Blastochloris viridis: one gene and its partner. The protein of the gene in region 1 interacts with the protein of each later gene in a pairwise test. Links are inferred from orthologs where the notes say so. Each region holds a gene or a part of one and is shown in the gene's direction. Other genes may lie near its edges.

Region 1 (10,315 bases):
ATGCGCTGCTGCTCACCTTCGGCCGCAGAGCCCCGGTCGGCCAATTCCTGGACCAGACCTTCGGCATCGTGTTCTCGTTCCGCTGGACCGGCGCCGCGCTGGCATGCGCGGTGATGGGCTTTCCGCTGATGGTGCGCGCCATCCGCCTCACCATCGAGGCAACCGACACCCGGCTGGAGCAGGCCGCCTCGACCCTCGGCGCCTCGCCGATCTGGGTGTTCGCCACCGTCACCTTGCCGCTGGCGCTGCCCGGCATCATCGCCGGCGCGGTGCTGTGCTTTGCCAAGGCGCTGGGCGAGTTCGGCGCTACCATTACGTTCGTGTCGAACATTCCCGGCGAAACCCAGACCATTCCGTCGGCGATCTACAGCTACACCCAGGTGCCGGGCGCGGAGACCAGCGCGTTGCGCCTGTCGCTGGTGGCGGTCGTCATCTCGCTCGCCGCCTTGGTGGTGTCCGAGCTGCTGGCCCGCCGCAGCGACCGCCGCGGCATGCGGATCGAGTGAGCCGATGATCCGGTTCGACTGCAGCCACGGCCAGGGCGATTTCTCCCTCAACGTCGCGTTCGAGGCCGAGAGCGGCGTCACCGCGCTGTTCGGCCCGTCGGGGTCGGGCAAATCGACGGTGATCCGCCTGCTCGCCGGCCTCGCCCGGCCCCAGCGCGGACATATCGAGGTCGACGGCACCGTGCTGCTCGACACCACGGCCGGCATCAACTTGAAGCCGCACCGGCGCCGGCTCGGCCTGGTGTTCCAGGACGCCCAGTTGTTTCCGCATCTGAAGGTGAGGACCAATCTCGGCTATGGCCGGTTCTTCACCTGCGCCGCCGACCGCGTGGTGAGTTTCGAGCCGGTGGTGGAGGTGCTCGGCATCGCTCATCTGCTCGACCGCTATCCGGCGACGCTGTCGGGCGGCGAGCGCCAGCGCGTCGCCATTGGCCGCGCCCTGTTGACCAGCCCGCGCCTGCTGCTGATGGACGAACCGCTGGCCTCGCTCGACGCCGACCGCAAGCTTGAGGTGCTACCGTTCATCGAGCGGCTGCGCGATGAGTTCGCTATTCCCATCGTCTACGTCTCGCACGCGGTGGAGGAGGTGGCGCGGCTGGCCGCCCGCGTGGTCAAGATCGTCGGCGGCAAGGTCGCCACCGTCGGCACCCCGTCCGAGGTGCTGGCGCCGAACCTGCTCGCCAGCGCCTCCGAACGCTTCGACGCGGTGTCGGTGATTTCAGGTCACGTCGTCCGTTACGACCCCGACTTCGCCGTCACCATCGTCCGCCACCCGGCCGGCGAGATCGTGGTGCCAGGACGTATCGACAACGGCCATGCCCCGGTGCGGATCACCATCCGCTCGACCAACGTCACGCTGGCGGTCGGCCGGCCCGGCCAGGTCAGCGTGCGCACCATACTGTTCGGCACGGTCGAGCGAGTGGAGACCGACGGCGGCCCGTTCGCGCTGGTGGTGATCGCGCTAGTCGGTGGCGACAGGCTCTACGCGTTCGCCACCCGGCTCGCCCTCGACAGCTTGGGGCTCGACGCCGGCGACGAGGTCCACGCGCTGATCAAGAGCGTGTCGATCGACGAACGCGCCGTGCCGCGGCTGGTGCATTCGCAGCCACCGACAACGTAAGGCAGTTGTCTTGTGCCTCGTCGTCCCGGGCGAGGCGCAGCCGAGACCCGGGGTCGTCTTCAGAAAATCCTGCAAACGATCCCGGCTCGCGCGGCGGATGCTACGCATCCCGCCGCTTGGCCGGGATGACGAATTATGAGTCCACGATGTCGCCCGCGAACGGCGCGAATTCCTCGGCAATGGCGGCGCGGGTGCGCGCCTCCACCCGCCGGTAGGCCTCGACCACCGCACGGCCGAACGCGGTGAGTTGGGCGCCGCCGCCATGGGCGCCGCCGGCCGAGGCCCGCACCACCGGCTGGGCGAACAGCTTGTTGACGTCGTCGACCAACAGCCACGCCCGCCGGTACGACATGCCGAGTTCGCGCCCCGCAGCCGAGATCGAGCCGGTGCGGCCGATCGCCTCCAGCAGGTCCATCTTGCCCGGGCCGATCCGCATGTCGGGGCCGAACACGATGCGGATGCGCGGCACCGCGTTCGCCACCGGGCCCGCCAGGGCGCGCGCCTTCGGATTCGCCACCGCCCGAACCGGCATGCCCGCCTCCGCTCCTATGCCCACCCCGCCAGACCGACCGGCCAAGCTACGCGCCACTTTTCGGCGCCCCGCGCCAGCGCCCGCGCGCGGAACCGGCCGAGTTCGAGAACGTTTGATGATCATGAACAATTGTCAACCCGATGCCCGACCGCGTCGTTGCATCGGGCAGCTGAGGATGCCATGAGGATCGCCCAGATCGCGCCTTTGATGGAAAGCGTGCCGCCCCGCTACTACGGCGGCACCGAGCGCGTCGTTCACTTCCTGACCGACGCGCTGTTGGACCTCGGCAACGACGTCACGCTGTTCGCCAGCGGCGACTCGGTGACCCGCGCCGAGCTGGTGCCCGTCGTGCGCACCGCACTGTGGCTCGATCCGGCGGTGGTCGATCCCATCCCCTATTACATGCTGATGCTCGACAAGGTGCGCGCGCGCGCCCACGAGTTCGACATCCTGCACTTCCACATTGATGCCCTGCACTTTCCGCTGTTCCACCGCTCGCCCCACCGCACGGTGACGACGCTGCACGGGCGGCAGGATTTGCCCGATCTGCCGGCGCTTTACCGCGGCTTTGCCGATATGCCGTTGGTCTCGATCTCGGACGCCCAGCGCACGCCGATCGCCGATGCAAATTTCATCGCCACCATCCATCATGGCCTGCCGAAGGATCTGCTGCACCCGACCTTCAACCCGCGCGGCGGCTACCTCGCCTTTCTCGGACGGATCTCTCCGGAGAAGGGCCCGGTTGAGGCGATCCGGCTGGCGCGCGCGCTCGGCCTGCCGCTGCGCATCGCGGCGAAGGTCGATCGGGTCGACGAATGCTATTTCCGCGAAATGGTACGGCCCGAGATCGCCTTCGGCGACGACGTCGAGTTCATCGGCGAGATCGGCGACCGCGACAAAGCGGCCTTTCTTGGCGAGGCGCGCGCGCTGCTGTTCCCGATCGACTGGCCCGAGCCGTTCGGCCTGGTGATGATCGAGGCAATGGCGTGCGGCACGCCGGTGCTCGCCTTCCGCGCCGGCTCGGTGCCCGAGGTGATCGAGGACCGCGTCACCGGCCGCATCGTCGAGGACTTCGACGAAGCGCTGCTGGCGCTGCCGGAGGTGCTCTCGCTCGACCGTCGGCGCATCCGCGCCGAATTCGAGAGCCGCTTCACCGCCGAGCGGATGGCGCGCGACTATCTCGGCGTCTATCGCACGCTGACGCGCCCGATTCACACGTCGCCGATGCGGCAACGCGCGACGCCATGGCCGTCAACTCCCGCAGCGCCGTTGCTGCAGAGTGGGGCTCATGCCGGCTAAGTCCTCGGCCGCTCCCGGCCTGATCGATACTGTCGGCGAGTCGCCGTTCTACATCGCCGCGACCGGACCCTCGGCCCGGCCGCGGCGAACATTGAAGCATGGCGACTGCTTCGCGGTGCTGGATTCCTATGGCGACATCGGCGCATCCCAGGGCGGCCCCGACGGGCTGTTCTTCGCCGATACCCGCTATCTGTCGCGGCTGGAGCTGATGATCAACGGCACGCTGCCGCTGCTGCTCGGCTCCACCGTGCGCGACGACAACCTGGCGCTGGCGGCCGACCTCACCAACCCCGACATCTATTTCGACGGCCGGGTTCTGCTGCCCAAGGACACCATCCACATCGTGCGGTCGGTGGTATTGTGGGACGGCGTCGCCCACGTCCGGCTCGGCCTGCGCAACCACGGCGAACAGCCGGTGCGGCTCGGCCTCGCCATCACCTTCGCCGCCGACTTCGCCGACCTGTTCGAGGTGCGCGGCGCCCGGCGCGAGCGCCACGGCCAGATCCGAACCGAGGTGGTGTCGGCCACGGAAGTCCGCATCGCCTGCGCCGGGCTGGACGGGCGCACCCGCACCACCGCGATTCGCTTCGACCCGGCGCCGGAAACGCTCGCCGCCAGCGCCGCCACCTGGCGGGTGACCTTGGCGGCCGACCAGCCGTGCTCGGTGTTCATCAGCATCGCCTGCGATCCGCCAGACCGCCCGCCGCTCGGCTTCGGCGCGGCGCTGCTGGCGGTTGACCGCGCCCGCCGCGCGCTGGCGCACGACATCGCCAGCATCGAAACCAGCCACCAGGTCCTGAACGAGGTGCTGCGGCGCTCGATGGCCGATCTGGCGATGCTGACGACCACAACGCCGCAGGGGCCGTTTCCCTACGCCGGCATCCCCTGGTACTCGACCACGTTCGGCCGCGACGGCATCATCACTGCAATCGAGATGTTGTGGCTGGCGCCGGCCATCGCCCGCGGCGTGCTGTTCCGCCTCGCCACGCTGCAGGCGGGCGTCACCGACGCCGCCGCCGACGCCCAGCCCGGCAAGATCCTGCACGAGATGCGCGGCGGCGAGATGGCCGCGCTCGGCGAGGTGCCGTTCGCGCGCTACTACGGCAGCGTCGACTCGACGCCGCTATTCCTCATTCTGCTCGGCCTCTACGTCGAGCGCACCAACGACACCGAGGCGCTGACCGCGCTGTGGCCCGCCGCCACCGCGGCGCTGGGCTGGATCGACCGCTGCGGCGACGCCGATGGCGACGGTTTCGTCGAATATTCCCGCGCCAGCGCCAACGGCCTCGCCAACCAGGGCTGGAAGGACAGCCACGACGCGGTGTTCCACGCCGACGGCCGGCTGGCGGAGGGGCCGATCGCGCTGGTCGAGGTCCAGGCCTATGTCTACCTCGCCAAGACGCTGATGGCGCGGCTGGCGCGGCGGCTCGGCCACCTTGCCGCCGGCGCCCGGCTGGAGGAGGAGGCGATACAGCTTGCAGACCGGGTCGAGCAGACGTTCTGGTCGGAGGCGATCGGCAGCTATGCGCTCGCGCTCGACGGCGACAAGCGCCGCTGCGAGGTGCGCACCTCCAATGCCGGCCATGTGCTGTGGGCCGGGCTGGCGACACCGGACCGTGCGGCGCGGGTGGCGGGCGGCCTGATGGAGCGGGACTTCTTCTCCGGCTGGGGCATCCGCACCGTGGCCGAGGGCGAGGTGCGCTACAACCCGATGTCCTACCACAACGGCTCGGTGTGGCCGCACGACAACGCCCTGATCGCCAGCGGCCTGGCTCGCTACGGCGCCTGCGAGGCGGTGCAGCGGGTGTTCGCCGCCATCCTGGATGCCGCCGCCTACATGGATTTTCGCCGGCTGCCCGAACTTTATTGCGGCTTTCGCCGCCGCACCGGCCGCGGCCCCACCCTCTATCCGGTGGCCTGCTCACCGCAGGCGTGGGCGTCGGCGACGCCGTTCTCGCTGGTGCAATCCTGCCTCGGCCTGGAGCTCAAGCCGGAAACCGGCGAAATCCGCCTCAACAACCCCGTGCTGCCGCTCCGGCTCGACTGGGTGCGGCTGCGGGGGCTGAAGGTGGGCTCGGCCTGCGCCGACCTGCTGGTGCGCCAGCTCGGCGGCGGGGTGTCGGTCGACCTCGAACACGCCACCGGCGACGCCCGCATAACCGTGCAGGTGACGCGGTAACCAGTGCCGCGATCGGCCGAGCGCTCGAAGCCGGTCGCTCGACGGCGTCATCCGCCTTGCATTCTCCGCCGGCTTGGGCGACGCAAGCGCCATGCTCACGATCGACTCCATCACGGTCCGCATCGCCGGCCGGGTGCTGCTGGAAAACGCCTCGGCCCAGATCCCGACCGGCGGCCACGTCGGGCTGGTCGGCCGCAACGGCGCCGGCAAGACCACGCTGTTCCGCGCCATCTGCGGCGAGCACCCGACCGACGCCGGCCGCATCAGCCTGCCGCCCCGCGCCCGCATCGGCCGGGTGGCGCAGGAAGCACCCTCCGGCCCCGAGGCACTGATCGACGTCGTGCTCGCGGCCGACACCGAGCGCGCCGCGCTGATCACGGAGAGCGCCACCGCCACCGACCCCCACCGCATCGCCGAGATCGAAACCCGGCTGGCCGACATCGGCGCCCACTCGGCGCCGGCGCGGGCGGCGCGCATCCTCGCCGGCCTCGGCTTCGACGAGGCGGCGCAGCAGCGGCCGTGCTCGGACTTCTCCGGCGGCTGGCGCATGCGCGTCGCCCTCGCCGCCGTGCTGTTCGCCGAGCCCGACCTGCTGCTGCTCGACGAGCCGACCAACTATCTCGACCTCGAAGGCACGCTGTGGCTGCAGGACTATCTCGGCCGCTATCCCCACACCGTGCTGATCATCAGCCACGACCGCGATTTGCTCGACCAGGCGGTCGACTGGACGCTGCACCTCGGCGAGGGCCGGCTGACGCTGTGGCGCGGCGGCTATTCGGCGTTCGAGCGCCTGCGCGCCGAAAAGCAGATGCTCGACGCCAGGCTGCGCAAGCGCCAGGACACCGAGAGGAAGCACCTCCAGGCCTTCGTCGACCGCTTCCGCTACAAGGCGACCAAGGCCCGGCAGGCCCAATCGCGGATGAAAATGCTCGAGAAGCTGGTGCCGCTGCCGGCGCTGGTGGCCGAGGACACCGTGCCGATCGTCATTCCGGCGCCGGCGCGGCTGCCCTCCCCGCCGATCATCGCGCTCGACGGCGTCTCGGTCGGCTACGCGCCGGACCGGCCGGTGCTGCGCGGCCTCGATCTGCGCATCGACACCGAGGACCGCATCGCCCTGCTCGGCTCCAACGGCAACGGCAAGTCGACGCTGGCGAAGCTGATCACCGGCCGCCTCGCCCCGCTCGCCGGCCGCATGACGGTGGCCGACAAGCTGGAGATCGCCTATTTCGCCCAGCACCAGCTCGACGAGCTTCGGCCCAAAGAGAGCCCGTGCGAGCACGTCCGCGCCCTGATGCGCACCGCGGGGGAGGCGGAGGTGCGGGCCAAGACCGCCCAGATCGGCTTTCCCGGCGAGCGCGCCGACACGCCGGTCGAGAAGCTGTCGGGCGGCGAGAAGGCGCGCCTGCTGCTCGGGCTCGCCACGTTCCGCGGCCCGCACCTTCTCGTCCTCGACGAGCCGACCAACCATCTCGACGTCGACGCCCGCGACGCGCTGGCCTCGGCGATCAACGACTTTCCCGGCGCGGTGATCCTGATCTCGCACGACCGCCACCTGATCGCTGCGACCGTCGACCAGCTGTGGCTGGTGGGCGGCGGCACGGTGACCTCGTTCGACGGCGACCTCGACGACTACCGCAAGCTGGTGCTGGCGCGCGCTTCCGGCGACAGCGCGCCGCGGCAGCAGGCCGACAGCCGACCCTCCCGCGCCGAGGAGCGTCGCTCCGCCGCCGAGCGCCGCACTGCGGCAGCGCCGATCAAGAAGCGCGTCACCGCGGCGGAGAAGGAGATCGCGGCCCGCGAGACCGAAATCGCCGAGATCGACGCCACGCTGGCGAACGGCGACATCTACACCCGCGATCCGGCGAAAGCGACGCGCCTCGCCAAGCAGCGGGCCGACGCTGCGACCAAGCTTGCCGCCGCAGAGGAGGCTTGGTTGGAGGCCACCGCCGAATATGAGGCGGCAACCGCGGGGTAACGGTCGGGCGAAACGTCGTCGTCACGGGCGATCGTCAGCGGGACCTGGAACCGATCTTCGCGCCCCGTCATCCCGGACGGCGCGCAGCGCCGAGCCGGGATCGTCTTTAGAACAAGACACCCTTTCTGAACACGGTCCCGGGTCACGCGGCTTCGCCGCTTGCCCGGGACGACAACCCGCCATGACCGGAACGACCCTGCCCGCTCAATGCCGCGCCGCGGGCTTGCCTTTCTTCTTCTCCGGCTCGGGCATGGCTTCCAGCGATTTCAGCCGGCCGGCTTCGAAGCGATAGACGCCGGGGCGGGCGCCGGCGAACGACGTCATCGTCACCACCCGCACCCCGTGGGTATCGCCGACCTCGACCCGGTCGACCGGGCCGACCAGCCGCAGCACGTCGCACTCGGTGAGGCCGAAATCGAGCTTGGCCGGCGCCGCGGCGCCTTCGGGCGCGTCCGCGCAGGTGCCCTCGGCGCTGACCAGGGCGCTCGGCGGCACCGGCTGCGCCCCGACCGCCTCCGAAGCGAGCGGCGAGGGCCCGCCGCACCCCGCCACGACGAGCACCGCGGCAAGACCAACACCGATGCCCATGGTGCGGTGTCGGGCCGACGAACTCGTTTCCGGAATCGCGAGGTGATCGCCCGCAGGCCGAATGATCTCAGACATGGCGCAAACCCGGCACGTTGAATGATGCGAACCGGAGCCTCACAGCCGGAGCTGGAGCTTCGGTGTTGGCCGGCACGTTTGCGCCAAACGCGCAGCAATGCAATTGCAACCGGCGCGATGTCCACCATGTGAGCGCCCGGCCCGCACATCAATCCGACGGCCGAAGCGGCCAAGGTTCAGCTCAGCACGCCGGCCGGGGTGGATGGCATCTTGGAGGGATGATCCGTTCGTCGCTGCGGCATCCGCCACGAGCAAGCCGGACAGGAACTTCTCCGCTCGATTGCTATTGTCTCTCGGAAACGTCCTGGAGACTGATCACAAGGGGGACACTGGCGTGTCGGGCATTATCTGGATCATCGTCATCGGATTTGTCGCCGGCATCATCGCGCGGCTCATTTCGCCGATGCCGAACGAGCCGAAGGGCTTCATTCTGACCACAGCGCTCGGCATTGCCGGCGCCTTCATCATGACCTTCATCGGCCAGAGCATCGGCTGGTATCGCTTCGACCAGGGCGCCGGCCTGATCGGCGCGACCTTTGGCGCGTTCATCGTGCTGTTCATCTGGAACCGGTTTGCCGGGCGCGGCGCCGCGCCGCCCTCGGAGCCCGGCGGACGGCGCTGGCTCTAGTGCATGCCGGCGGCGTCGGAAATTCCGACCAAACGCAGCAACGTGCTTTGGCACCCCATCCGACCCAATCGGATGGGGCGATACTTCAACACCGGCGGCCGGATTTCGCAAGATCCGACGTCACCGGTGACGTGACGCGGGAACGCGTTTTCAGGAGGCGAACATGGGCTTGTCAGACATCGTCCGCGGCATGCGCAACGGACCGCGCGGCGAACGGACCCGCGGCAGCGGCAGTGGCTGGGGCTCGAAGCTGATGGCGGTGGCGCTGGGCCTCTTCGCCTACAAGATGTTCAAAGGCCGCGACCAGCAGCCCGAACGCGAGCCGGACGAGCCGCCGCCGCGGCGCCGCTGGCTTTGATAGGCCAGCCTCACCCCTTGCGCTCCCAGCGCCCGGCTTCGCTCTGACGCCAGTAGGCGACCTCGAAGCCGGCCGCCTTCAGCATCGTCCAGCGTACCCGGGCGGCAGCGACGGCGTCTTCGTCGTGGCCGTCGAACAGGAACACCGCCCGCACGTAGGGCGCATAGGCGGCGGCCTCGCCGAGATCGGCACCGTCGACCAGGAAGCGTACCGCCGCCCCGTTGGGGTTGGCCGCAGACGTGGTCAGCAAGATCGGCTGGTCGGCGGCGTCGCGCTCACCGGCGGGGCCGTGCGGCAGGAAGCTCTCCTCGTCAAAGGTCCACAGGTGGGCATCGAGCGCGGCGACGCGCTCCTCGGATGTCGCCTGCACCGCCACCCGCCAGCCCCGCTCCAGGCACTTCGCCAACAGCGGCGGCAGCGCCTGCTCCAGCGTGCGGCTCAGCATGTGGTAGAAAAGAACCTCGGTCATCACCGCGACCCCGGCCGGAGGACCGCTCAGCGGTCCTCGTAATTGTCGGCGATCAGGCGGTCGAGCAGCCGCACGCCCCAGCCCGCGCCCCAGCTCTTGTTGATGTCGCTGGCCGGCGCGCCCATGCCGGTGCCGGCGATGTCGAGGTGGGCCCACGGCGTGCCGTCGACGAAGCGCTGCAGGAACTGCGCGGCGGTGATCGAGCCGGCGAAGCGGCCGCCGGTGTTCTTCATGTCGGCGACCTTGGAATCGATCAGCTTGTCGTAGTCGCCGGTCAGCGGCAGCCGCCACAGCTTCTCGCCGGTGGCCTGGCCGGCGGCGGTGAGCTTGTCGGCCAGTTCGTCATTGTTGCCGAACAGGCCGGCGTGCTCGTGGCCGAGCGCAACCAGGATGGCGCCGGTGAGGGTGGCGAGATCGACCATCGCCTGCGGCTTGAAGCGGTTCTTGACGTACCACAGCACGTCCGCCAGCACGAGCCGGCCCTCGGCGTCGGTGTTGATGATCTCGACGGTCTGTCCCGACAGCGAGGCGACGATGTCGCCGGGGCGCTGGGCCTCGCCGTCCGGCATGTTCTCGACCAGCCCGA
Region 2 (10,869 bases), 2.2 Mb from region 1 along the record:
GCCTCTATATCGAGGACGGCTCCGAGATCGCGACCGAACTCTACGTCTCGATCCTGGTCGATCGCTCGACCTCGCGCATCTCGTTCGTGGTGTCCACCGAAGGCGGCATGGACATCGAGGCGGTGGCGCACGCCACCCCTGAGAAGATCATCACCTTCGCGGTCGACCCGGCCACCGGCATCATGCCGCACCACGGCCGCACGCTGGCGCGCGCGCTCGGGCTCACCGGCGATCTGGCCAAGCAGGCCGGCACGCTGACCGAGCAGCTCTATACCGCCTTCGTCACCAAAGACATGACGATGCTCGAGATCAACCCGCTGGTCGTCACCAAGGACGGCAAGCTGCGCTGCCTCGATGCCAAGATCGCGTTCGAGGGCAACTCGCTCTATCGCCACCCCGACATGGTGGCGCTGCGCGACCTCACCGAGGAGGACGACAAGGAGATCGAGGCGTCGAAGTACGACCTCTCCTACGTCGCCCTCGACGGCACCATCGGCTGCATGGTCAACGGCGCCGGCCTTGCCATGGCGACCATGGACATCATCAAGCTCTACGGCGAGGAGCCGGCCAACTTCCTCGACGTCGGCGGCGGCGCCTCCAAGGAGAAGGTCACCGCGGCGTTCAAGATCATCACCGCCGATCCCAACGTGAAGGGCATCCTGATCAACATCTTCGGCGGCATCATGAAGTGCGACGTGCTGGCCGAGGGCGTCATCGCCGCGGTCAAGGAGGTCGGCCTCAACGTGCCGCTGGTGGTGCGCCTTGAGGGCACCAACGTCGACAAGGGCAAGGCCATCATCAACGCGTCCGGCCTCAACGTGATCTCGGCCGACGACCTCGACGATGCCGCCCAGAAGATCGTCAACGCCGTGAAGGGGGCCCGCTGATGTCCATTCTCATCACCAAGGACACCAAGGTCATCTGCCAGGGCTTCACCGGCAAGAACGGCACCTTCCACTCCGAGCAGGCCATCGCCTACGGCACCAAGATGGTCGGCGGCACCTCGCCCGGCAAAGGCGGCTCGACCCACCTCGGCCTGCCGGTGTTCGACACCGTGGCCGAGGCGCGCGAGAAGACCGGCGCCGACGCCTCGGTGGTCTATGTGCCGCCGCCGGGCGCTGCGGACGCCATCTGCGAGGCGATCGACGCCGAGATCCCGCTGATCGTCTGCATCACCGAGGGCATTCCGGTGCTCGACATGGTGCGGGTTCGCCGCGCGCTGGAAGGCTCCAAGTCGCGCCTGATCGGGCCGAACTGCCCGGGCGTGCTGACGGCCGGTGAATGCAAGATCGGCATCATGCCCGGCAACATCTTCAAGCAGGGCTCGGTCGGCGTGTTGTCGCGCTCGGGAACCCTGACCTACGAGGCGGTGTTCCAGACCTCGCAGGTCGGGCTCGGCCAGTCGACCGCGGTCGGCATCGGCGGCGACCCGGTCAAGGGCACCGAGTTCATCGACATGCTGGAACTCTTCCTCGCCGACCCCAAGACGGAGTCGATCATCATGATCGGCGAGATCGGCGGCTCGGCCGAGGAAGAGGCGGCGCAGTTCCTGATCGACGAGGCCAAGCGCGGCCGCAAGAAGCCGATGGTCGGCTTCATCGCCGGCGTTACCGCCCCGCCGGGCCGCCGCATGGGCCACGCCGGCGCCATCATCTCCGGTGGCAAGGGCGATGCCGGCAGCAAGATCGCGGCGATGGAAGCGGCCGGTATCCGCGTGTCGCCCTCGCCGGCCCGCCTCGGCAAGACCTTGGTCGAGGTTCTCAAGGGCTGATGGCTCAAGACCAGCGGCGCCGGCACCAAACCGGCGCCGCTGCCCTATCATTCCGGGTCCGGGCGATCGCACGCGATCCCGGCTCCGGACCGGCCGGGCACCTGCCGGTGCGGCACTTGTTGGTGCGGCACCTGCCAGCGCAGGGCCGGCGACCCGAACGGCGGACGGCCGGTGGCTGCCGGCGTCCGTGCAACGACAACGAGGCCGCCCCCCGCACGGTGGCCCAGGTTTCGGGACCACTGCAAACCGGGGGCTGATCGCCCCTTGGAGGTGTCGCATGGCACGCCAAGACGTGAACAGACTGCTCGCCCAGACCTCGTTCCTTGCCGGCGGCAGCGCTGGCTATATCGAGGATCTCTACGCGAGGTTCCAGGCCGACCCCGGCAACGTGGAGGCCCAGTGGCGCGACTTCTTCGCCGAACTCGATGAGAACCGCGGCGAGGCGACGCGCAGCGCCCGCGGCGCGTCATGGACGCGCACCGACTGGCCGGTGCCGGCCAATGGCGAATTGGTGTCCGCGCTCGACGGCAACTGGGCGGCGCTGGAGAAGACGGTCGGCGAGCGCATCCGCACCAGATCCGCCGAAGCCAGCCGCGGCGCCGAGATTTCCGAAGAGCAGATCCTGCGCGCCACGCGCGACTCGGTGCGCGCGATCATGATGATCCGCGCCTTCCGCATGCGCGGCCACCTTCACGCCGATCTCGACCCGCTCGGCCTCGCGGTGCGCCAGGACCACGGCGAACTCGATCCAGTCAGCTACGGTTTCACCGAGTCGGACTACGACCGCAAGATCTTCATCGACCACGTGCTCGGCCTCGAATTCGCGACCGTGCGCGAGATGCTGGTCATCCTGCGCCGCACCTACTGCCAGACCCTCGGCGTCGAGTTCATGCACATCTCCGACCCGATGGAGAAGGCGTGGATCCAGGAGCGCATCGAAGGCCCCGACAAGGAGATCCACTTCACCCGCGAGGGCAAGCGCGCCATCCTCAACAAGCTGGTGGAGGCCGAGGGCTTCGAGAAGTTCCTCGACGTCAAATACACCGGCACCAAGCGCTTCGGCCTCGACGGCGGCGAGGCCACCATTCCGGCGCTGGAGCAGATCATCAAGCGCGGCGGCCATCTCGGCGTGCGCGAGATCGTGCTCGGCATGGCCCACCGCGGTCGCCTCAACGTGTTGGCGCAGGTGATGGGCAAGCCGCACCGCGCGCTGTTCCACGAGTTCAAGGGCGGCTCGTTCGTGCCCGACGAGATCGAGGGCTCCGGCGACGTCAAGTATCACCTCGGCGCCTCCTCCGACCGCGAGTTCGACGGCAACAAGGTCCACCTGTCGCTGACGCCGAACCCCTCGCACCTGGAGATCGTCGACCCGGTGGTGCTCGGCAAGGTGCGCGCCAAGCAGGATCAGCTCCACTGCACGCCGGACGACCGCAGAGCCGTGCTGCCGCTGCTGATCCATGGCGATGCCGCCTTCGCCGGCCAGGGCGTGGTGGCCGAGTGCCTGGGCCTGTCGGGCCTGCGCGGCCACCGCACCGGCGGCTCGATCCACTTCATCGTCAACAACCAGATCGGCTTCACCACCGATCCGCGGTTTTCGCGCTCATCGCCCTATCCGTCGGACGTGGCGAAGATGGTCGAGGCGCCGGTGTTCCATTGCAACGGCGACGACCCCGAGGCGGTGGTCTACGCCGCCAAGGTCGCGACCGAGTTCCGCCAGCGCTTCCAGAAGCCGGTCGTCATCGACATGTTCTGCTACCGGCGCTTCGGCCACAACGAGGGTGACGAGCCGGCCTTCACCCAGCCGTTGATGTACAAGCGCATCCGCTCGCACCCTTCCGTGCTGCAGCTCTACGGCCGCAAGCTGGTGGACGAGGGCATCGTCACCGACGGCGAGATCGACAAGATGCGGGCCGACTGGCGCGCCCGCCTCGACGCCGAGTACGAGGCCGGCCAGGCGTTCCGGCCCAACAAGGCCGACTGGCTCGACGGCCGCTGGGCCGGCATCCGCGCCTCGAAGGAGGCCGAGGACCCGCGTTGCGGCGACACCGGCGTCAAGGCCGACACGCTGAAGGAAGTCGGGCTGCGCCTCACCGAGGTGCCCGCCGGCTTCCATGTCCACCGCACCATTCATCGCGTGCTGGAGGGCCGGCGCAAGATGATCGAGAGCGGCGAGGGCGTCGACTGGGCCACCGGCGAGGCGCTGGCGTTCGGCACGCTGCTGGCGGAAGGCTTCAACGTTCGCCTGTCGGGCCAGGATTCCGAGCGCGGCACCTTCTCGCAGCGCCACTCGGTGCTGACCGACCAGGAGACGGAGGCGCGCTACACCCCGCTCAATCACATCCGCGACAGCCAGGCCCATTACGAGGTCATCAACTCGATGCTGTCGGAAGAGGCGGTGCTCGGCTTCGAGTACGGCTACTCGCTGGCCGAGCCCAACGCGCTGGTGGTCTGGGAGGCGCAGTTCGGCGACTTCGCCAACGGCGCGCAGGTGGTGTTCGACCAGTTCCTGTCGTCGGGGGAGCGCAAGTGGCTGCGCATGTCGGGCCTCGTCTGCCTGTTGCCGCACGGCTATGAGGGCCAGGGGCCGGAGCATTCCTCGGCGCGGCTGGAGCGCTATCTGCAGCTCTGCGCCGAAGACAACATGCAGGTCGCCAACTGCACCACGCCCGCCAACTACTTCCACATCCTGCGGCGGCAGCTCAAGCGCGACTTCCGCAAGCCGTTGATCCTGATGACGCCGAAGTCGCTGCTGCGCCACCGCCGCGTCACATCAAAGCTCGGCGACATGGCGGCCGGCACCTCGTTCTGCCGGGTGATCGGCGACGCCACGCCGAACCTGCCGGACGACCGCGTCCGGCTGGTGTCGGACGACAAGATCCGCCGCGTCGTGATGTGCTCGGGCAAGGTCTATTACGACCTCTTTGAGGAGCGCGAGAAGCGCGGCATCGACGACGTCTACATCCTGCGCCTCGAGCAGCTCTATCCGTTCCCGGCGAAAGCGCTGGTGCACGAGTTGCAGCGCTTCAAGCACGCCGAGATGGTGTGGTGTCAGGAAGAGCCGCGCAACATGGGGGCGTGGTCCTTCGTCGAGACCTACATCGAGTGGGTGCTGGGCCAGATCGGCGCCAAGACCAAGCGTCCCCGCTACGCCGGCCGCCCCGCGGCGGCGGCCACCGCCACCGGCCTGATGTCGAAACACCTCGCCCAGCTCCAGGCCTTCCTCGACGAAGCCCTGGCAGCCTGACGGCAGCATACTTTGGGAGGCGCCCGGCTGCGGGCGAAAGACACCGATGACGATGGAAATCCGCGTCCCCACCCTTGGCGAGTCGGTCACCGAGGCCACCATCGGCCGCTGGTTCAAGAAGCCCGGCGAGGCCGTCAGCGCCGACGAGCCGCTGGTGGAACTGGAAACCGACAAGGTCACCGTCGAGGTGCCGGCGCCGGCCGCCGGCGTTCTGGCCGAGGTGCTGGCCAAGCCCGGCGACACCGTCGGCGTCGGCGCGGTGCTCGGCCTGCTGCAGGAAGGCGCCGGCAGCGCCAAGCCGGCCGCAAAGCCGGCAGCGGCGGCTGCGCCCGCTGCTGCGCCGGCTCAAGCGGCGGCGCGGCCGCTCAGTGACAGCGGCCCGGCGGTGCGCCGCATCGCCGCCGAAAGCGGCATCAACCCGGCTGCCGTCGCCGGCACCGGCCGGGACGGCCGCGTCACCAAGGGCGACATGCTCGCCGCGGCGTCGGCACTGGCGCCAGCCCGTGCCCCCGCGCCGACCCCGGCCCCGGCTCCGGCCGCGCCGATCAAGGTGCGCGCGCCGGCTGCGGCCGACGACAGCGCGCGCGAGGAACGGGTGCGGATGAGCAAGCTGCGCCAGACCATCGCGCGGCGGCTGAAGGAGGCGCAAAACACCGCGGCGATGCTGACGACGTTCAACGACGTCGACATGAGCGCGGTGATGAACCTGCGCAACGAATACAAGACGCAATTCGAGAAGAAGCACGGCGCCAAGCTCGGCTTCATGGGCTTCTTCGTGAAGGCGTGCGTGCAGGCGCTGCGCGAGATGCCGGCGGTCAATGCCGAGATCGACGGCGACGACATCGTCTACAAGAATTACTACCACATCGGCGTCGCCGTCGGCACCGACAAGGGCCTGGTGGTGCCGGTGGTGCGCGACGCCGACCGCCTCACCATTGCCGAGATCGAGAAGGTGATCACGTCTTACGGCAAGCGCGCCCGCGACGGCCAGCTCACCATCGAGGAGATGCAGGGCGGCACCTTCACCATCACCAATGGCGGCGTCTATGGCTCGCTGATGTCGACGCCGATCCTCAACGCGCCGCAGTCGGCCATTCTCGGCATGCACCGCATCGAGGAGCGTCCGGTGGTGCGGAACGGCCAGGTGGTGGTGCGGCCGATGATGTATCTCGCCGTCAGCTACGACCACCGCATCATCGACGGCAAGGACGCCGTCACCTTCCTGGTGCGCGTGAAGGAAGCGCTGGAGGATCCGACCCGGCTGGTGCTGGACGTGTGACGGCATCGATGCCGACGATCGCCATCGTTGACGGTGTGGTCCTCATGATCCATCTAAGGGATCATTTGCCGCCGCACCTTCACGCCAAGATCGCCGGCTTTGAGGCGCAGATTTCGATTGCCACGGGCGACGTTCTCAACGGATCGCTGCCCCCGGCCAAGCGAAAGCGGGTGCAGGACTGGCTGGCCACCCACCGCGGGGAAGTGGCGTTCGTTTGGTCGGAAATTCGGGCTGGGCGCTATGCGGGAGGAATGATCGAATGACCTATTCGATCCGTAGCGTCGAGGTCGTCCGCTATCCGGTGCTGCGGGTGACGTTCGACGATGGTTTTTCCGGCGATTACGACCTCGGCGATCACATCGAGAGCGGTCCGGTTTTTGCGCCGCTGAAGGATCCCAAGGTGTTCGGCGAGGTTGCGGTGGCGCCGGGCGGGCGCACCTTCGGCTGGTTTCTCGACCGCGAGGGACACGAGCTCGATTTCTGCCCGGACTCAACGCGGATCCGGCTTGAGACCGAGTTTGTCGAGCGTTTGGCCGAGCAGCACCGCTCCAAACGCCCGGCGGCGGAGTAGCGCGGCCATCCCAGAACTCTTCCATCCCTCTGACGCGCCCGCCGGCCTGGCGGCACCAGCGAGCGAAGCATGGCAAACTACGATCTGATCGTCATCGGCACCGGCCCGGGCGGCTATGTCTGTGCCATCCGCGCTGCCCAGCTCGGCCTTAAAGTGGCGGTGGTCGAGAAGCGCAAGACCCATGGCGGCACCTGCCTCAATGTCGGCTGCATCCCGTCCAAGGCCTTGCTGCACGCCTCCGAGCTGTTCGACGAGGCCGGCCACGCCTTCGAGAAGATGGGCATCAAGGTCGGCAAGCCCAAGCTCGATCTCAAGACCATGATGGCCTTCAAGCAGGAGGCCATCGACGGCAACGTCAAGGGCATCGAGTTCCTCTTGAAGAAGAACAAGATCGACGCGGTGTTCGGCCTCGGCACCATCCTCGGCCCCGGCCGCGTCCAGGTCACTGCCGACGACGGCTCGGCCCAGGTGATCGAGGCGACCTCGATCGTCATCGCCACCGGCTCGGACGTGGCGCAGCTGCCCGGCATCGCCATCGACGAGAAGCGCATCGTGTCCTCGACCGGCGCGCTCGCGCTCGACCACGTTCCCGGCAAGCTGGTGGTGGTCGGCGCCGGCGTGATCGGGCTTGAGCTCGGCTCGGTGTGGCGGCGGCTCGGCGCCGAGGTGGTGGTGGTCGAGTTCCTCGACCGCATCCTGCCCGGCATGGATTCGGAGGTGTGCCGCCAGTTCCAGCGTATCCTGGAGCGCCAGGGCGTCACCTTCAAGCTCGGCTCAAAGGTTGCCGCCATCGATGCGTCCGGCAAGCAGCTCAGCCTCACCGTCGAGCCAGCGGCGGGCGGTGAGGCCTCCAAGATCGAGGCCGACGTGGTGCTGGTGGCGATCGGCCGGGTGCCGTTCACCTCGGGCCTTGGCCTTGAGGCGGTGGGCGTTGCGCTCGACGCCAAGGGCCGGGTGGTGGTGGACGATCATTTCGCCACCAGCGTGCCCGGCATCTTTGCCATCGGCGACGTCATCGACGGGCCGATGCTGGCGCACAAGGCCGAGGACGAGGGCGTGGCGGTGGCCGAGCTGATCGCCGGCCGTGCCGGCCACGTCAATTACGGCATCATTCCCGGCGTGGTCTACACCGCGCCGGAGGTGGCCTCGGTCGGCCGTACCGAGGACGGGCTGAAGCGCGACGGCATCGACTACAAGGTCGGCAAGTTCCCGTTCACCGCCAACGGCCGCGCCAAGGCCAACCAGCAGACCGAGGGCTTCGTGAAGGTGCTGGCCGACGCCGCCACCGACCGCGTGCTTGGCGTCCACATCATCGGCTCGGATGCCGGCAACATGATCGCCGAGGCCGCCATTGCCATGGAGTTTGGCGCCTCGGCCGAGGATATCGCCCGAACCTGCCACGCCCACCCGACCTTGCCCGAGGCGGTGAAGGAAGCGGCGCTGGCGGTGGACAAGCGCGCACTGCACATCTGACCGCTGCCGGCGGACATCGGCGTCTGTCGGGTGCCGCCGTGGTCGGGCGTGCGCCGACATACGTCTTTGACCGGAAAGGGAAAGTTCGGCCGTGCGCCGCGTTTGGCGCGCGACCGCGCCCGCCGTGCTGAGACGATTGGCCCGGCTCTCTCCGGTAAAGACGCCATGGACAACCCGGCGCTGTTTTGGTAAGGGCGCCTCCTCGACGGCAGTCCGCGCGCGGGGCACTCGCGCGGCGGTGCCGTCGTTTCCGCCAGATCCTTTTGACTAGGACCCGAAAGGCACACGCGTGCAGGTCATCGTTCGCGACAATAACGTCGATCAGGCTCTCAAGGCGCTGAAGAAGAAGATGCAGCGCGAGGGCATTTTCCGCGAGATGAAGCTTCGCGGCCACTACGAGAAGCCTTCTGAGAAGAAGGCGCGGGAAAAGGCCGAGGCGGTGCGCCGCGCTCGCAAGCTGGCGCGCAAGCGCGCCCAGCGCGAGGGCCTGCTCCCGATGAAGCCGCGTGTGGTTCGCCCCGGTTTCGGTGGCGCCGGCGGCATGGCGCGCCCGCCGCGTCCGTGAGCGGACAGGCGGCTTCGGACGCCGTACGCCCGGCGATGGCGTGATACGGCGTTCGGCGGCTTAAGCCTCGGACTCCGGCTTCCGGACGCTACCGCGTGATCCTCCGGAGACCGGCGCGCGCGGGCGTCGGGCCGTCGCGCGCGATTTCGCCGCGATGGCCGGGGGCGTTTTTGCACAACCGATGGCCCGCCGCCCCGAGATCGCCGCATTGTCAACCGAACACGCCCCGATGAACACGGCGATGGATCAAGGTCTGCGCACCGGATGGCAGCGGCTGCTCGCGATGGCGGCGGCTGCGGTGGTGCTGGCGGGGTGTCAAACGCTGGGTGTCGGCGGCGGCGGCACCGACGACGACGAGCTCAGATACGCGGCTGCGACCAACCTGCAATCGTTGAGCGAAGTGGTGCAGCGCAACCCCAACGACCCGCAGGCCTACAACATGCGCGGGTCGGTCTATGGCCGTGCCGGCCAGTCCCAGGAGGCGCTGGCGGACTTCAACCGCGCCATCCAGCTCGACCCCAATTTCGCCCAGGCGTACGCCAACCGTGCCCTGGTGCATCAGAAGATGCGGCGGCCGGACCAGGCGCTGGCCGACTACAACGCCGCGATTCGCATCGATCCGTCCTACTCGGCCGCGTTTGTCGGCCGCGGCACGGTCTATCGCCAGCAGGGCCACGCCGAACAGGCGCTGAGCGACTTCAACAAGGCGATCGAGCTCAAGCCCGACAACGCCCAAGCCTATCACAACCGCGGTCTGGTCTATCAGGCGCAGGGCATGCACAAGTTCGCCATCGACGACTTCACCACCGCGATCGGGCTGGCGCCCAACGTGTCGGAGCCGTTCGTGGCGCGCGGCCTGTCCTATCTGGCGCTGAACGACCCCAAGACCGCGACGGACGATCTCGACGAGGCCGTGACCTCAGACCAGAACAACATCGACGCCTGGGTCGCGCGCGGCCAGGCCTACGAGCAGCTGGGCGACAAGGAAAAGGCGGCGGGCTCCTACGCCAAGGCGCTGAACCTGAACCAGAACTATCCCGCGGCGCGGGATGGCTTCCAGCGCGTCGGCGGCTCGTTCGGCCGGCAGTACCAGCTGTTCAACTGACGCCACATGTCATCCCGGACGGCGCGGCGCGCGGGTCCGGGATCGTCAGCAAAACGGTCACCCGCCGGACGGGCCCGGATCGCCGCTTTGCGGCGTCCGGGCCGACGCGCAGCCTCACACCCCGATGATCCGGTGCGCCTCGCCCAGCACGGCCAACAGGTCGGCGCCGACGAAGACGAAGCCGGCGACGCCGGCCGCCTTCACCGGGCCTTCCAGCTCGGCGGCGAGCCGCCCGGCCAGCCACAGGTGCTTGGCGCCGGCCGCGGTCAGCGCCGCCGCTGCCGCCGCGGCCTCTTCGGCATAGATCGGGTCTGACGAGCAGATGCAGGCCACCGGTGCGCCGCTGGCCTGGAACGCGGCAACCAGCGCGGCGAGGTCGGTGGTGCCGTCGGTGGCGAAGCCGTCGTTGGAGACGGTCTCGATGCCGCCGGTCTCGAAGAAGTTCTTGGCGAAGGTGGCGCGGGCGGTGAACGCCGCGATCGGGCCAAGATTGGCCAGGAACAGCCGGGGCCGCGCGCCGGCGGTGGCCAGCGCCCGGTCGGAGGCGTCGCGCAGCGCCTCGAACGGCTCGGCCAGCCGGCCGGGGTGGAGCGGCTCGAACGTCACCGCCAGCGTCGCCTGCGGCAGCACCACCGGCTCGACCGCCGGCACCGCCACCTCGTTCTCGGCGATCAGCGGGAACTCGGACACGCCGGTGATCGGCTCCTTGCGGCGGGCGACCGCCTTGTGGTGCTCGGCGCGGGTGAGGCCAACCTTGTCCTGGATCAGCCCGGTCTCCAGCGCCTTGGCGAGGCCGCCGGCCGCCTCGATCTGCTGGAACAGCGTCCAGGCGTGGGCGATCAGCTCGTCGGTCAGCGCCTC

The links.
Region 2: the proteins of BVIR_RS03390 (region 1) and BVIR_RS12860 interact in binary tests that used the Escherichia coli proteins (3 or more experiments, as listed by UniProt). The link is inferred for Blastochloris viridis from one-to-one orthologs.

What each region holds. Positions count from the first base shown.
Region 1 is NZ_CP012946.1:751,986-762,300, reverse strand. Bases 5,203-8,169 are described here. They hold BVIR_RS03390 (ABC-F family ATP-binding cassette domain-containing protein), read left to right. Parts: upstream 5,203-5,727; coding sequence 5,728-7,611; downstream 7,612-8,169. Other genes in these bases: BVIR_RS03385 (hypothetical protein), read right to left, coding at 7,816-8,169; BVIR_RS03395 (amylo-alpha-1,6-glucosidase), read left to right, coding at 5,203-5,636. Also shown: modB (molybdate ABC transporter permease subunit), read left to right, coding at 1-506; modC (molybdenum ABC transporter ATP-binding protein), read left to right, coding at 511-1,626; BVIR_RS03405 (winged helix-turn-helix domain-containing protein), read right to left, coding at 1,760-2,158; BVIR_RS03400 (glycosyltransferase family 4 protein), read left to right, coding at 2,339-3,457; more of BVIR_RS03395, read left to right, coding at 3,447-5,202; more of BVIR_RS03385, read right to left, coding at 8,170-8,274; BVIR_RS03380 (GlsB/YeaQ/YmgE family stress response membrane protein), read left to right, coding at 8,609-8,902; BVIR_RS03375 (hypothetical protein), read left to right, coding at 9,066-9,260; BVIR_RS03370 (DNA polymerase III subunit chi), read right to left, coding at 9,271-9,729; BVIR_RS03365 (leucyl aminopeptidase), read right to left, coding at 9,756-10,315. UniProt on the Escherichia coli protein: Genetic data indicate it may be involved in ribosome assembly or function.
Region 2 is NZ_CP012946.1:2,923,529-2,934,397, reverse strand. Bases 1,695-5,215 are described here. They hold BVIR_RS12860 (2-oxoglutarate dehydrogenase E1 component), read left to right. Parts: upstream 1,695-2,048; coding sequence 2,049-5,015; downstream 5,016-5,215. Other genes in these bases: odhB (2-oxoglutarate dehydrogenase complex dihydrolipoyllysine-residue succinyltransferase), read left to right, coding at 5,062-5,215; sucD (succinate--CoA ligase subunit alpha), read left to right, coding at 1,695-1,771. Outside these bases: sucC (ADP-forming succinate--CoA ligase subunit beta), read left to right, coding at 1-887; more of sucD, read left to right, coding at 887-1,694; more of odhB, read left to right, coding at 5,216-6,294; BVIR_RS12850 (DUF4160 domain-containing protein), read left to right, coding at 6,303-6,557; BVIR_RS12845 (DUF2442 domain-containing protein), read left to right, coding at 6,554-6,865; lpdA (dihydrolipoyl dehydrogenase), read left to right, coding at 6,935-8,338; rpsU (30S ribosomal protein S21), read left to right, coding at 8,628-8,903; BVIR_RS12830 (tetratricopeptide repeat protein), read left to right, coding at 9,145-10,008; BVIR_RS12825 (methylmalonyl-CoA mutase subunit beta), read right to left, coding at 10,123-10,869. UniProt on the Escherichia coli protein: E1 component of the 2-oxoglutarate dehydrogenase (OGDH) complex which catalyzes the decarboxylation of 2-oxoglutarate, the first step in the conversion of 2-oxoglutarate to succinyl-CoA and CO(2).